DNA from 2 places in the Bacillus sp. H1a genome. Region 2 is predicted to be linked to the other one. Evidence: a T-box and tRNA genes for the amino acid it is inferred to sense, from the RefSeq annotation. Region 2 holds a T-box; the other holds one or more tRNA genes.

Region 1 (8,467 bases), on a different contig from region 2:
CTGAAAGAAGTCATTATTACTCGTGTATGCAAGGGAGTTTGTTTTTTTCTTTATGATATAATACGAGGGGTGAGAATAGAAAAAGGAGTTTTCTTGTATGGAAGCGAAGAAGTATCAAGCCTTTTGGCGTGGGGCTATTATATTAACAATCGCAAGTTTTGTTACGAAAGTATTAAGCGCTTTTTACCGTATTCCATATCAAAATATAGCGGGTGATATTGGTTTTTATATTTACCAACAAATTTATCCGTTTTATGGATTTTGTTTAATTTTAGCTACTTATGGGTTTCCCATTATTATTTCAAAAATGGTCGCAGAAAGATTAGAAAGAGGAAAACAAAAAGAAGCAGAAGAAATTATTTGTGTGTCTTTTTGGTTTTTATTAGGGATTGGCTTCGTAGGATTTTTCACATTGTTCTTTGGTGCCGAAACAATTGCATCGGCTATGGGCGATATACATTTAGATAAATTATTGCGTGTTATTTCATTTTCGTTTCTACTAATGCCATTCTTATCTGTAGCGAGAGGGTACTTTCAAGGGTTCAATAATATGATGCCGACGGCTGTTTCACAAGTAATTGAACAAACGATTCGTGTGTCTATTATTGTATTTTTATCACTATTCCTTATTGCTCATGGATTTGATCTATATACAGTCGGTGCAGGTGCTATGTTAGGTTCAATTGCAGGCGGGCTTATTGGGATTATCGTACTTTTACTTTATATGCGTCATGATTTTCGTGCTATCTTCTTTAAAAGTTGGAAGAGCATTAGCAATAAAAAAAAGATTGTTAAAATCCTTTTTTGGCAGGGATTAGCGATTTGTGTTAGTAATTTAGTCCTTATTTTTATACAAATGGCTGATTCTGTTTCGTTTTATACTTTGCTTATCCGCGCGGGAGAGCAAGTTGAAAATGCAAAGATGCTCAAAGGTATTTATGATAGAAGTATCCCGCTTATGCAATTAGGTACTGTTGTGACAACTTCTTTCTCATTGTCACTTATTCCTATTATTACAGCGGCGAAGGAAAGAGGAGATCTTTCATTTATTCAAGAAAAGGTAAAGTTAGCAATGAAAATAACATTTGTTATTGGATGTGCAGCGGCTATTGGATTAACCTGTATTATTCAACCTACAAATATTATGTTGTTTGAAAATAGTGATGGATCAGATGTGTTATCTATTTTATCTTTATCTATTTTATTTAGTTCATTGTCAATTACAACTGCTTCTATTTTGCAAGGGTTGGGACAGACATTAAAACCAGCACTATTCGTTGTATTTGGAGGCTGTTTGAAGTTAGTTTTAAACTATATGTTAATGCCATATTTTGGTGTTAAAGGAGCTGCGATTGCAACTTTAATTGCGCTTGTTGTAATTGCCTTGTTAAATAGTGTATTACTTATGCAATCTGTATCGGAGTCGCTTATTGATAAGCGGAATATGTTAGGTGTAGCTATTAGTGGTATCGGTATGGGATTTGTATTAATAGTGTTTATGCGCGTATCACAAATGTCGGGATTAGTAATTGATACAGAGCATAGAGGAGTCGCAACGATTGAAGCATTGTTAGGTGTAGCTATTGGTGGATTGACATATATGTTTTTAATTTTAAAATTACGTGTATTTACAAAAGAAGAATTAGGAACCGTTATGAAACAAGAGAAAAAAGAAGGTTCATTAAAGAAGAGTGGATAGGGGTGACAGGTTGTGAGTGGAATCATTACTATTTTGGGATTAGGTGCTGGCGAGTTAGATCAGTTGACGATGGGTGTATATCGAAAGATAAAAGAAGCGGACCATATGTTTGTTAGAACGAAGGAACATCCAGTTATAGAAGAATTGGAAAAAGAAGGTATAAAGTATACGGCTTTTGATAATGTATATGAAGCACATGATACATTTGAAATCGTATATGAAACAATCGCGAATACATTACTGGAACAAGCTAAAGGTGCAGAAATTATTTATGCTGTTCCAGGTCATCCGCTTGTAGCAGAAAGAACAGTTCAGCTCCTTTTGCAAAAAGGAGAAGTGGCAAATGTTGAAGTGCGAATTGAAGGTGGACAAAGTTTCCTTGATCCGATGTTTGCAAGTTTAAAAATTGATCCGATCGAAGGATTCCAATTAATTGATGCTACATCATTTGAAAGAGGGCAATTAGAATTACGTCAACATTTAATCTTTTGCCAAGTGTATGATGCGTTCGTTGCTTCGGATGTGAAGCTAACGTTAATGGAAATGTTGTCAGACGATTACGAAGTGTACATCGTAACAGCTGCAGGAACTTCATTTGAGCAAGTGAAAAAGGTACCGTTATACATGTTAGATCATGAAACGGAATTAAATAATTTAACGAGTGTATATGTACCGCCAGTTAAGGCACGTGCGTCCTTATATCAGCAGTTTGATGTGCTTAGAGAAATTATTGCTGATCTGCGTGGACCGAATGGTTGTCCGTGGGATAAAAAGCAGACGCATCAATCTTTAAAGAAATACTTAATTGAAGAAGCGTATGAAGTGTTAGAAGCAATTGATGAAGAGGATGATGATCACTTAGTAGAAGAGCTGGGTGATATATTATTGCAAGTTATGCTCCATGCCCAAATTGGAGAGGATGAAGGTTGGTTCTCAATAGATGATATTATTCGAACTTTATCTGAGAAAATGGTTCGTCGTCATCCACATGTGTTTGGGAATACAGATGTAAATAATGCTGATGAAGTGATTGTGAATTGGGAAGAAATAAAAAAACAAGAAAAAGGATTCGTAAAAGAATCTGTTTTAACTGGAATTCCAAAAAGTTTACCGCAATTAATGCGTGCTTATGAAATTCAGAAGAAGGCTGGAAAAGTTGGGTTTGATTGGGTTGATGTGCAGCCGATGATAGAGAAAGCCTTAGAAGAATGGCAAGAATTCCAGCAAGAAGTTATAAATATGGATGAGGAAAAGATGCTAGGTGAATTTGGTGACTTACTATTTGCATTTGTTAATATAGCTCGTCATTATAACTTAGATCCAGAAGAAGCGTTACGTTCAACTAATGAGAAATTTATGGACCGTTTTTTATACATGGAAGCAAAAGTAGCTGAAATGAATAAAGAAATGCAAGATTTATCATTAGAACAGTTAGATGTTTTATGGGAAGAGGCAAAACAAACAGAGCGCTAATAGGGGGATTTGATATGCGTCTAGATAAGTTTTTGAAAGTATCACGTTTAATTAAAAGAAGAACATTAGCAAAAGAAGTATCTGATCAAGGAAGAATATCGATCAATGGCCAAGTGGCAAAAGCGAGTTCAGATGTAAAAGTGGATGATGAATTAACAATTCGTTTCGGTCAAAAAATAGTAACTGTGAAAGTAAACGAATTGAAAGAAACAACTAAAAAAGAAGATGCGGCAAACATGTATAGTATGGTTCGCGAAGAAAAAGTAAAAGCGGAAGAAGGCTTGTTCTAAAGTCGGTTGCCCCTTCATACATTACTATTAGCTAGTATAAAGCTATGGGGGGATTTTCGTGAATAATGGTTACTCACCTATGTCTTCTAATCAACAAAATGTTTCTGTAGAGCATGATATTATCATGCGTGGCAGGCGTGTAATCGATATTACTGGTGTAAAGCAAGTGGAGAGTTTTGATAGCGAAGAATTTTTACTCGAGACTGTAATGGGCTTTTTAACAATTCGTGGTCAAAATTTGCAAATGAAGAATTTAGATGTAGAAAAGGGTGTTGTATCGATTAAAGGGAAAGTTCATGAGATGCTGTATATTGATGAGAACCAAGGGGAGAAAACTAAAGGCTTCTTTAGTAAGTTGTTTAAATGAGCCTAACAGTCCAGTTGTATACAATGCTTTCAATGATTGGAATGGGTGCTTGGATTGGTGCATCTTTAGATACATATCAACGGTTTTTAAAACGCCAAGAGCGTAAGCGTTGGCTTGTATTTATACACGATATACTATTTTGGATTGTCCAAGCATTATTCGTTTTTTATGTATTACTGCTTGTGAATGAAGCTGAACTACGTATATATGTATTTTTGGCGTTATTATGTGGTTTTGCAGCATATCAAAGCTTATTGAAAGCATTATACATGAAGATGTTAAATTTTCTCATCTATATTTTTGTACAAACAACACAATTTTTTGTTCGAATTATACAGCTACTCATGATAAAACCTGTTATTATTATAGCGCAGCTATTTATTGCATTTATATTATTCTTATTTCGTATACTGCTTTCAATTGGACATGTGTTATGGAAAATGGTGATTTGGATATTACTTTTTATATGGAAAGTTTTTGTCTGGCCTGTTCGATTTATTGCTTCGCTCATATGGAAACTTCTCCCTAATCGTGTTAAACTTTTTATAATGAAGCATGTAGGGTTCCTGCAATACGTAGCAAAATTGAAGGGACATATCTTCCAATTATTGGAGCGTATAAAAAAGAAGTTAGGGGGACCTCGGAAATGAGGGAACTGAGACAAAGAACAATCGAAAAACAGAGTCCAAATCCTGTTAAAGAACATATAATACAAACGGATGAGAACGGGAAGCGACTTTATCGCCGTTTAGCGGTTTTTCTTGTCTTTGCTTTTACAATTATTGCTAGTATTAGTGTGACGTTTTATCAACAAAACAGTTCCATTAAAGCAAAAGAAGCAAAAGTTAAGGACATGAAAAAAGAACTGGATTCATTAACGAAAAAAGAAAAGAATCTAAAAGATGAAGTTCAAAAGTTGAATGATGAAGAGTACGTTTTAAAGATTGCTAGAAGGGATTATTTCTTCTCCGGAAAAGGGGAGATAATTTTTCCTGTTTCTAAGTAGAGTATGTCTTATTGACACTATATTTTAGGATTATATATAATAAAGTAAAATTTGACTTTTTAACCACTAAGGAGGAGCATTTTTTTTATGTCAATCGAGGTAGGCAGCAAGTTACAGGGTAAAGTAACAGGTATTACAAATTTTGGGGCTTTTGTGGAGCTGCCAGAAGGCTTAACGGGTCTTGTTCATATTAGTGAGGTTGCTGATAATTATGTGAAAGATATCAACGATCACTTAAAAGTGGGCGACCAAGTAGAAGTAAAAGTTATTAATGTTGAAAAAGATGGGAAAATTGGTCTATCTATTAAAAAAGCGAAAGAACGTGAAAAGACAGAAGGAGATCGTCCACGTGGTGAATACCAACGCGGTGGTGATCAACAACGTTCTGGACGTCCACAACGTAATAATCGTTCTTTCAACAGAGATAACCGCGGTGGCGGTAACGACCGAGCTCCAAAAGAAACATTTGAGCAAAAGATGGCACGCTTTTTAAAAGATAGTGAAGATCGTTTAACTTCTTTAAAGCGTAACACAGAATCTAAACGTGGTGGCCGTGGCGCACGTCGCGGATAATAAGTCCGTTTAATTCTGAACATATAGAGAGGTACCCAGAGTGATTACTCGGGGTGCTTTTTTATATGGAAGAATATATTTTAAAAAAGTTTTTGAGATGTGTTGACTTTAAAGCATATCTGATGTAAGATACTAATTGTCCGTTAAATAAGACGACATGGCGGTGTAGCTCAGCTGGCTAGAGCGTACGGTTCATACCCGTGAGGTCGGGGGTTCGATCCCCTCCGCCGCTATATTTAATTTAACGGCCCGTTGGTCAAGTGGTTAAGACACCGCCCTTTCACGGCGGTAACACGGGTTCGAATCCCGTACGGGTCATCTAAAAAGATCATGCAAATTTGCATGGTCTTTTTTTGTTAAATAAATTCAGACATACAATACTTCTACAAAATCGCCCTATATTTTCTGAACATTCTTTTAATTATCTTTAAATAAATTAAATACCATGTATATATGTAGAGTTATTTCGAATAAAAAGTCGAACGATTATAAAAGTGAGAACTGTTGTTTTGACAAAAATCCCAATAATCATCTTTTATAATGATAGTAATTAAACTATGCAGGTGGTGTTAAAAATATGCCTAAAGCAGGAAGGAATACTATGAATACAAGTGCATTGGCGATGAATGAAAGTCAGCTTGGGACAATAAAGTGGACGAGTAAGTTGCGAATGAAGTTTGAACAAGTTTTCTTTAGATGGGGATTCATTATTGTTGTAATTGGTTTTCTTTTGGGACGAGCATATATATTAACAAACATTTTACCGTTTGCATTGCCGTTTTTTGCTGCTGTCTATGTTATGAAGCGAGATAAAATGCCGCTCGCGTTCTTAGCTCTCATGGGTGGGGCACTTTCAGTTTCGATAGATAATTTATTTTTTACTTTTGCATCTATTTTTACGTTCTTTATTTATAATATCTTCTTTAGTCGGTTTACACGTAAAACTGTTGGACTTGTGCCATTCCAAGTATTTATCTCCGCATTAACCGCACATTTAGTTGTTGTATATTTTGCACAGCAAACTGTCACCATGTATGATTTGCTCGTTAGTACGATCGAAGCAGGGCTTAGCTTCGTATTAACGATGATATTTTTACAAAGTGTTCCGCTTTTAGTGGAAAGGAAAGGGAAACAACAAGCGTTAGAAACAGAAGAAATTGTTTGTTTAATTATATTACTAGCATCTGTTTTAACGGGTACAACAGATTGGTTTGTTTATGATGCTTCTATTCAACATATTTTCACTAGATATTTAGTATTAGTATTTGCCTTTATTGCCGGTGCGGCTACAGGATCCACAGTGGGAGTCGTTACTGGATTAATATTAAGTTTAGCGAATGTGTCTAGCTTGTCTCAACTTAGTCTTCTTGCCTTTTCAGGATTGCTTGGTGGATTGTTAAAAGAAGGGAAACGTATAGGAGTTAGTTTAGGTTTATTAATTGGTACAAGTTTAATTACGTTATATGTAGACAAGCAAACAAGTATTGTAACAACTTTAATTGAATCTGGTGTGGCAATTGTTTTCTTCTTATTAACACCGAAACTTGTTATGGATCGTATTGCTAAATTTATGCCGGGTACACAGGAGCATTCACAAGATCAACAACAATATTTAAGAAGGATGCGCGATGTTACGGCGAACAAAATCAATCAATTTGCTAATGTATTTGCTGCTTTGTCTAATAGCTTTTCTGTATATGGATATGTGGAAGAGGAAGATAAAGAAACAGAAGCGGATTTATTTTTAAGTACAATTACTGCGAAAACATGCCAAACATGCTTTAAAAAAGATCAATGCTGGGTAGTTAATTTCGATAAAACGTACGATTATATGAAACAAATAATGAGCGAAACGGAAGAAGGAACGTTGCAACATAATCGGAAGTTAGTTCGCGAATGGGACAAGCATTGTGTGAGAGGGAAGAAAGTGACAGATTTAGTAGCGGGTGAATTAGATCACTTCTATGAGGGACAGAAATTACGCAAACAAATGAAAGAAAATCGTAGAATTGTAGCGGAGCAATTACTAGGTGTATCAAAAGTAATGGAAGATTTCGCTAAGGAGATACAGCGAGAACGAGAAAACCACCAAGTGCAAGAAGAACAGATTTTGCAAGCATTTCGCGATTTCGGCGTCGAAGTGGAGCATGTTGATATTTATTGTTTAGATAGAGGAAGCATTGATATTGAAATGTTGATTCCAGCTGCATCTAATGAGCATGGAGAATGTGAGAAGTTGGTTGCGCCGATGCTTTCAGATATTTTAAAAGAAAATATTGTCGTTAAGCATGAGGAGAAATCCTCTTATCCAAATGGTCACAGTTTAATATCATTTGGTTCAGCGAAGACGTATTCTCTTGATACAGGATTGGCCACAGCTGCAAAAGGTGGTGGATTTGTTTCAGGTGATTCCTATGCGATGATGGATTTAAGTGTTGGTAAATATGCACTTGCGATTAGTGATGGTATGGGAAATGGGCAAAGGGCTCATATGGAGAGTAAGGAAACGGTAAAATTATTACAAAAGATACTTCAATCAGGTATTGATGAGGAAATAGCGATTAAGTCCATCAATTCAATTCTTTCTTTAAGAACGACAGAGGAGATGTATACAACACTTGACTTAGCTATGGTAGATTTACGGGATGCGAGTGCGAAGTTTTTAAAGGTTGGATCGACGCCAAGTTTTGTTAAACGCGGAAATAATATTTTGAAAATTGAAGCAAGTAATTTGCCGATTGGAATCATTGAAGATGTTGAAGTTGATGTGGTTGGTGAGCAATTAAAAACGGGAGATATTCTTATCATGATGAGCGATGGTATTTTTGAGGGAGCGCAACATGTGGAGAATCACGAATTATGGATAAAACGTAAAATTAAAGAACTACAAACAGAAGATCCACAAGAAATTGCTGATATTATCATGGAAGAAGTAATTAGGTCTGGCGATGGTTATATAAATGATGATATGACTATTGTGGTGGCAAAGGTAAAGAAAAATATGCCGAAGTGGGCCACGATTCCAATAGTAGGAATGCAGGCGCAATAAATTAAATTAT
Region 2 (8,467 bases):
CGATTTGGCCAGCCATTGGACAACCGATAGAAGTCATCGTCATTGTAATGACAACATTATTATTTTCATCGGCTGTAACGTCATAAACTAATCCAAGATTGATAATATCAACACCTAGCTCTGGATCAATAACAGCCTCTAAATTTGCATACAATTTCTTTTCAAATGCTTCTTGTGACATGAGTAGCACCTCCTACACATTAATGATATCGATTCTCATTATAACGGAAATACGTGCAATGTGCAGGGAATGAGCTCAAAAAAAATTCCTCCTTGGAAGAGGGATTTTTTTGAAAAGCTATTCAGTTTTAAATTGAGATACAAGTTGATCTAATTCTTCAACCGTTTGTTTCATTTGTTTTGCAGTTAGAGACATTTCATTCATAACAACGACTTTCTGTTCAGCCGATTGCGCTGTTGCGGCCGTTTCACTTGATACTTCATTAGAAATTGAAGCAATGTTATTGAGTGAAGCATTCATTTCTTCAGCACTTGCAGCCATCTCTTCAGCAGTTGCTGATATGTCTTGAATTTGAGTGGACACTTTATTCACTTGACCAACGATTGTTGTGAAAGAAGAGCCGGCCTCACGAATGACGTTAATACCTTCAAATGCTTCGGAACGACCTTGAGACATCATAGAGCTAGCAGTTTCTGTATCATTTTGAATTTGATGTAGCAATTGGTTAATATCTGTCGCAGCTGTTTTTGATTGTTCAGCAAGTTTACGAACTTCATCTGCTACGACAGCAAATCCCTTCCCTTGTTCGCCGGCACGAGCCGCTTCAATAGAAGCATTTAAAGCAAGTAGATTTGTTTGCTCAGCGATATTAGAAATAGATTGTACAGCTGTATCAATATATTTCGTATGAGTGATTAGACGTTCGACTACTTCGGATGTAGCATTTACGGCTTCGTGTATCGTTGTCATTTGTGAAATGGATTTTTGGATTACAGTACTTCCTTCGTTAGCATGTTCAGATGTGACTACAGCTAGTTCGGCTACAGACGAAGCGGATTCTGCAATACGTTGAACACTTATTGACATATCATCCATTGCAGTCGAGCTTTCTTCCATACTAGAAGTTTACGATTGAATGCTTGCATTTAAATTAGACATCGAGTTTTGAACTTTTATTGTCGCATCAAGCGATGTATTGGTCTTTTCTAGCATATTTTCAGAAGCGTTTTGTACTTCCACAGAAGTTTTTTGAACACGATTAATGATATGTTGCAGATTTTCTAACATTTTATTAAATGATGTTGCAATTGCACCGATTTCATCATTGCTATTTACTTGTAGGCGAGCTGTTAGGTCACCCTCTTGAGAGGATAATTCTTTTAGTTTAGTATCAATTTGCTGAATTGGTTTTACAAGCTTACCAGAGAACCACCATGCAAGAATAATTGCAACGACAATACATATAACAAGTGATAAGAATATAACGTATTCAATGAGTAGTGCTGATTGATCAATTTTTTCAATGGATTGTTCACGTAACTTAGCTTGTTCGTTGCTATAGTTTTTAAAATTACCAATAACTTTATAAACAGTGCCATTTTCTGAAGAAGCAACTTGTAATGCTTCGTCCCACTTTTTTTTTTGCAAGAGAGAAAACTTTTTCTTCAATAAATTTTCTCCAAGTAGAGCCTAATTCCATTGTACCTTTCACGGATTGGGATACGTTAGGGTTAGAAAGAAGTTGTGCTTTCTTATCTTCAAGAAGCTTACTCATTTCATGAAACTTGTCTAATTCGACCTGATCGTGTTGCAGTAAATAACCTCTTAAAGCAGAAAGTTGAACTTGATAAGCGTCTCCACGCTCTTTTAATTCTGTTGCAAGGGGGGGAATTTCTTTTTGCAGTGCTTCAGCCTTACGAGTTTGATCAATAGCAAAGAATAGAATAAAAGCTAGGGCGATGCCAAATAAAGCGCAAACCGTTCCCATCATGAACATTAATTTTTTTCGAATGCTAATAAAATTCATATGATAAAAAAGTATCCTTTTAAAATATTAATATTAGGATTAATTTATATTAAAAGTTAAAAGAAAGCTTCACTCCTAAAGGAACAAAGCTTTCTTCTTTCCTTTAGGCATTATAGCAGACAGAAGGGGAGAGAGAAAGATATATTTAAAAGTAAAAAAAGAGGGGCTAAAATGAGAAATCCTTCTTTTTTACTTTTATGCATTTGTTTTGAAATGAGAAACGAGACCTTCAAGTTCTTGTACTGCAGTTTTCATTTCTGATGACTTTGTAGCAATGTCTTTCATTACACTTACTTGGTCACCAGCTGAATGAAGTTATTAATCTGTTCAATGAAAATTATAGTAGGTAATGGAAAGAGGCAGATGAGTATGAGTAAATGTTCTTAAAATGTATACATTTATATATCAAAAATTCTTAAATAAAAATAAGAAATACTATTGTAATTCGAAATAATATCATGTATACTTCTAATTAGTTGATAACGATTATCACTATCAACTGAAACATTACTCTTCGTTATGTTGGTCATACCCCTTTTTGACGACGTAAGTCAGAGACGAATGTTGAAATATCTTGTGTCCTATTCTACAGAATTATGGTAATCTCCAACCTCAACTTATATGCGTAAGCATGCAAAAAAAAGGATCCTATCCGTGAAGGGATCCTTTTTTGCATGTTGTCGCAATTAATGTATATAGACCTGGTATACGTTCTTCAATTCCTTCGGGTGCAGTAGGAGGGAAGACCCATCTTTGATGAGGTCCATGTTCTTCAATTAGCTTTTCGACTTTGAAATTTGTTTCTGCCATTGCCGTAATAATTTCTCCAAGTGTCCAGCGCCTAATTTTTGTTCTCGGTAAAGCTTCTTTCTGTGATTCAGTAAGGAGAGTACTATAAGCCACGTCATCTTCAATAAGTTCCTCACCAAAATAATTTCCATTTGCTCGAAATGCTGGATGATCTACTCCTAATAATTTTGTATAAACAGGATGATAGTCGCGCAGTATAAATGTCCCATCTTGTTTTAGTAAGTTAGAGATTATATGAAAGAGTGGCTTTAAGTCTAAAAAGTAATGGAGTACGCCAAGTTCCAGTAATACGATATCAAATGATTGGGATAGATTTAAATCTAGTACGTCGGAAACGATATACTTAATAGAGACTCCAGCAGCTTTTGCTAATTCAGTTGCATATTTTTCATTGCTTGCTGAAATATCTACAACTGTTACATCCGCCCCTAAAAGGGCAAGAGCAACTGCTTTATTTCCTTTTGATCCGAGTAAATTAATAATACGCTTCCCCTTTGGAGAGTGTATGTAAGGTAAATAATAAGCTACTTCATGAACAGGATCTTGCATGAGCTTTTTTGCATATTCTGCCGGTGCACCGTGGCGATTTGTCCAGGCTTCATAGGCAGCTGCATTCCAGCTTTTTTCATTTATAATACTAAGTTGTTTTTGATTCAAGTCCATCACTCCTTTTGTAAACGTATACTTATTCGGTGGGAGAATGAGATTTCCTGTTCTTTTCGAATTAAAGTTTGATTTTTCTGCACTTTAGTCGTAAAATACGTGTTATACATAAAAGCGTTGAAAAGGAAAAGTAGAATGAAACCATTCTTTCCAGAGAGCTTCGGTAGCTGAGAAGAAGCAAGAATATTCATTTGAACAATGGCCTTTGAGCTTCGTCCTGAACTTATCAAATGATAATAGTAGGCGGCGACGAGAGTTGGTACTCGTTATCAAAACCACAGTATAAGAGCATATAGCTCCGTACTTGTTAAGGTTAGTTATGTGAATGACTGACGAAATAAGGTGGTACCGCGACTGTTTATACAGCCCCGCCCTTATCTTTTTTAAGATAGGGGCGGGGCCTTTTATATTTTTAAGGAGGAATGTAAGATGAGTATTTTTATTGGAGGCGCTTGGCCGTATGCAAATGGTTCGTTACATCTTGGGCATATTGCAGCTTTATTACCAGGAGATATTTTAGCTCGTTATTACCGGGCTAAAGGTGAGAGTGTGTTGTATGTTTCAGGAAGTGATTGTAATGGAACACCGATTGCAATTAGAGCAAAACAAGAAGGGGTTACAGTAAAGAAAATAGCTGATCAATATCATGAAGAATTTGAGCGATGTTTTCATAATCTTGGTTTTACGTATGATTGCTATACACGTACAGATAGTGAACACCATCATGAAACTGTTCAAAAAGTTTTTTTGCGACTATTAGAAGAAGGTCATATTTATAAAAAAATAGTCGAACAAGCTTATTGTGAAACGTGTACGCAATTTCTACCTGATCGTTATGTGGAAGGTATTTGTCCGTATTGTCATGAAGGGGCGAGGGGGGATCAATGCGATGCTTGTTCCGCTATTTTAGATCCACTCGATTTGTTAGAAAAGAAATGTAAGTTATGCGGTAGTACGCCATCAGTACAGGAAACCGAGCATTTCTATTTTGCATTGCATAAGTTCCAGCAGCAAATTAAAGCGGCTGTAGAAATTGCAAAGCAGAAAGGAACATGGCGCGACAATGCGATTCAATTAACAGAGAGATATTTAAAGGAAGGATTACAAGACAGGGCAGTATCACGTGATTTACCAATCGGGGTACCAATTCCAGTGGAAGGATATGAGGATAAGAAAATTTACGTATGGATTGAAGCGGTGACAGGATATTATTCAGCGAGTAAACATTGGGCTGAAGAAACAGGGAAAGATGATCAAGAGTTTTGGGATAGAGATGCGAAAACATATTATGTGCACGGAAAGGATAATATTCCGTTTCATTCAATCATTTGGCCGGCGGTATTACTTGGAATAGGAGAAGAAGCGATCCCTCGTCATATCGTCTCGAATGAGTATTTAACAGTAGAAAAAAGGAAGTTATCTACAAGTAAAAACTGGGCAGTATGGGTACCTGATATATTGGAACGCTATAATCCAGATTCTATTCGTTACTTTTTAACAGTAAATGCACCAGAAAATCGTGATACTGATTTTTCATGGCGTGAATTCATTTACAGTCATAATAGTGAATTATTAGGGGCATATGGGAACTTTGTGAATCGGACGTTAAAATTCATTGAAAAGTATTATGATGGCATTGTACCAAAGGGGAATATTAATATAGAGCTGAAAGATAAGGCTGAAGGATTATATAAAAGTGTAGGAGAGGCGATTGAACAAACTAAATTTAAGGTGGCGCTAGAAACAATATTTGATGCAGTACGCTTTGCAAATAAATACTTTGATGAAAAGCAGCCTTGGAAACAAAGAGAAGACGACCCAGTTTCATGTGAGGAAACAATTTATAATTGTGTTTACCTTATCGCTAATTTTGCAAATCTCCTTGAACCATTTTTACCGTTTTCCAGTGAAAGAGTTAGAAACACATTGTCGATTGTTAAACAAAGTTGGGAACCACAAAATACGTTGCCAAACCGAATTGATAATGTACAGCCATTATTTGAGCGAATCGATGTAAAACAAATTGAGCATGAGGTAGAGAAGTTATATGGAGCGGTAAAGTGAAATATAAGGAAAAGACCTTTCAAGTAAATGAAAGGTCTTTTGTTATGCTGTATGACTTCTCTCAAAAAGATTTACTTAGCTCTAATTATATACCATATGCTAATTTTATTTATACTTTCATACAAGTGTCATGTTCTCTCATGCGCTATGCATTGTATTATGTTTTCTCTCTTTCCTATAATCAAGCAGTTGCGGTGTGAAAATACCAAGCAATATGAAAATAATACCAAGCCACTGCATAGGTGATACGACTTCATGAACGAGTGTAATGGAAGCGATAATTGCTGTTGGTAATTCAGCTGCACCTAATATGGTACCAAGTCCTGTTCCTACTTTGGGTACGCCAATTGAGAAGCAAATGACAGGTATAATAACTCCGAAAAATCCAAGAAAGAATGCGTATTTCCAAAGGCCAGCTTGCAAGGCACCGTCTGTTAAAAAGGTCGGTGGGAAGAATAAGCATACAATGATTGTAGCACTTGTTGTCATAAGGAAGCTTTTCGTATAAGGCGGAACATCTGTAGCGACTCGCCCGCTTGCGAAAACATAAAATGAAAAAGAGACGGCAGCTAATAGCCCGAAGATGATACCTTTCGTAGAAAAATTTTGTCCAAGATCTTCAAATACTCCACCTGCAAATAGAGTACCAGTAAATAAAATAATAATAGATATAACTTTCTCACGGCTTGGCAACGTGCGATTTGCAATTGCTTCGATAACTACACCAATCCATGTGAACTGGAAGAGTAAAACGACAGCGATAGATGCTGGCAGTTCTTCTACAGAAATAGCATAGAAAATACCAGTCATACTCATTGTTGTGCCGACCGTTAGTAACGAAAAGAATTGTTTTTTTGTCACTTTATGACGCGAAAAGAAAAGAACGAGAAAAAGTAGTCCAATCCAACCGAAGACATATTGTCCACCTAATAGCTGATGGGCTGAAAAGCCATCCATAAAACCGAGCTTAAAAATAGTAGAAAGTACACCGTAGCTACAAGCTCCAAATAAAACGAGTAATGAATACTTAAACTTCTCCATAAAGATCCTCCTTATAAAGTGAAACCTTAATCAGTGGGGGTTTTGTTCATCCCCCACTGATTATTAGCCCACACCAATCGGGCGTTTACGAGCAGTTGATCTCCCACCTAACTTTTTTGTTCCAGCTGAATTTTGAGGTGGGAGTCTTACTGCCCGCAAATAGCGGGATAAGAAATAAAAAACGCCCGCTATCCAAATAAGGACAACGGGCGAACGAAACAGAGTAAGACACTCTACAAAATTCCGCCACTCATACGAAGTATGAGTTTGGGGTATGAAATTATAGTAGTTTACATTGCTTTTGGAAAAACAATCGAGCATTTTACACCTTGAGGTGTGTTTTGTATTCCATAAGGAAACTGATGTTTATCTAGTATTTGTTTTACAATATATAAGCCAAGGCCGCTACCTTGTACTAAACCATTGTTTCCAGGGTTAGCACGATAGAAAGGCTCAAATAAATGAGCGAGTTTGTCTTCATCGATTTGTGAACCTGTATTTAACACTTCTAATGCGTAACCGTTTGGTTTTTCATACAGCTTTATATATACATGCTGATGATCGATTGTATAATGAATTGCATTTGAAATAATGTTAAAAATAGCAGTTTGAATAAACTGAGGATCAGCTGAAATTTGTACATCTTGTTTAATATTAGATTGAACATTTAATTGCTTTACAGATATAAAGTAATCTACTTTTTTCATAACGTCCTCAATGATATTAGATAGTGAAATAACTTCTAAATTCGGTTTAAATTGAGGGTTTTGTATTTTGGATAATTCTGACATTTTTTCCGTTAATATGTTAATATCTTGCATCATCTCGTAGGATCGCTTTAAGTATTTGTCTCTATCTTTGTAAGCACCGATTCCGTGAATCATGCCATCTAGTTGTCCCATAACGGCTGCGATTGGTGTTTTTAATTCATGGGACACCATAGACATAAATTCTTTCCGAGATTGTTCTAATTGTTGTTCTTTCTTGAGTTCATTTCGTAAATCTTTATTTGTTTCATGTAAATTCTTCACAATATGTGGGACCTGTGAAGCGGCTACTTGCAAATTAAAATCTGTTTGATCTGCATTTTTGTTAAGTGATTGTTTATCTGAAAAGTCCAGCTTCATAATGTCCTTTAAAGTATCACTCATATATTGAAAAGGCTTGGCAATTAGTTTTGCATAAACTAAAGAACCGAGCAAAGATAATGCAAGCATTGTTGCACCAATATGCGGAGCTAATTGGTGCAGAGCATCTGCTAAACTTGGATTATCATGCGATTCACTTGTTTTATTCGTTGCATTTTGCGTATGTAAGGCATTATTGCTAGCGGCGTTTTTTTTAAGTCCAGTAGGTGAATCCGTTTTGTTACTTTTTCCCGAAATATTTTGCGTATTTTCTTTCGCGTTTGCTTTTGCAGTTTGACTAGGCTGCAAAATATGATTGATGGCTGTCGAGAGTGTTTTAATATCTATACTAGAAGGCTGAAAATTCGAGATGCTACTCTCTGATACAGCCTTATTTTGTTCCTTTTTACTTTGATCGTTTTTCTTATCTGACTCCGCATGTTCTACATTTTGTGTTTCAGGATTTTTCGTATAATGCCCTTTATCGTAGTTTGAGGCTAAAAAATAAATAATTTGATAAAGGCAAAGTGATAAAAGGATACAAAACAATAAGGTTTTGATGAAAATATTTTTGGTGATGTTGTCTTTGCTACGCTTCGATTTTGTAGCCAATGCCTTTCACCGTTTTAATATAATTAATTCCTAATTTTTTTCTTAAGTTTTTAATATGTGTATCTATTACTCTTACATCACCATAATGCTCATAGCCCCATACCTTATTCAACAAATCACTTCTTGATAATACTTTTCCACGATTTTGTAGCAAAGTATATA

Evidence for each region. A T-box is a leader RNA that pairs with one kind of tRNA and senses whether it is charged. The one in region 2 lies ahead of metG (methionine--tRNA ligase), so its partner is inferred to be a tRNA-Met.
Region 1: it has a tRNA-Met gene. The T-box ahead of metG (methionine--tRNA ligase) is inferred to sense a tRNA for this amino acid. The anticodon was not compared.

The regions. Positions count from the first base shown of each region.
Region 1 is NZ_AYMH01000080.1:15,095-23,561, reverse strand. It holds gene U860_RS0128595 (oligosaccharide flippase family protein) at 98-1,699, shown strand; gene mazG (nucleoside triphosphate pyrophosphohydrolase) at 1,712-3,172, shown strand; gene U860_RS0128585 (RNA-binding S4 domain-containing protein) at 3,187-3,462, shown strand; gene yabP (sporulation protein YabP) at 3,521-3,829, shown strand; gene yabQ (spore cortex biosynthesis protein YabQ) at 3,826-4,479, shown strand; gene divIC (cell division protein DivIC) at 4,476-4,835, shown strand; gene U860_RS0128565 (S1 domain-containing RNA-binding protein) at 4,923-5,408, shown strand; tRNA gene U860_RS0128560 (tRNA-Met) at 5,568-5,641, shown strand; tRNA gene U860_RS0128555 (tRNA-Glu) at 5,655-5,726, shown strand; gene spoIIE (stage II sporulation protein E) at 5,986-8,457, shown strand.
Region 2 is NZ_AYMH01000019.1:161,883-170,349, forward strand. It holds gene U860_RS0109085 (metal-sulfur cluster assembly factor) at 1-181, opposite strand, end outside; partial or broken gene U860_RS31330 (methyl-accepting chemotaxis protein) at 299-1,988, opposite strand; gene U860_RS0109100 (class I SAM-dependent methyltransferase) at 2,637-3,455, opposite strand; T-box leader at 3,570-3,840, shown strand; gene metG (methionine--tRNA ligase) at 3,891-5,525, shown strand; gene U860_RS0109110 (DMT family transporter) at 5,664-6,566, opposite strand; gene U860_RS0109115 (HAMP domain-containing sensor histidine kinase) at 6,857-8,305, opposite strand; gene U860_RS0109120 (response regulator transcription factor) at 8,283-8,467, opposite strand, start outside.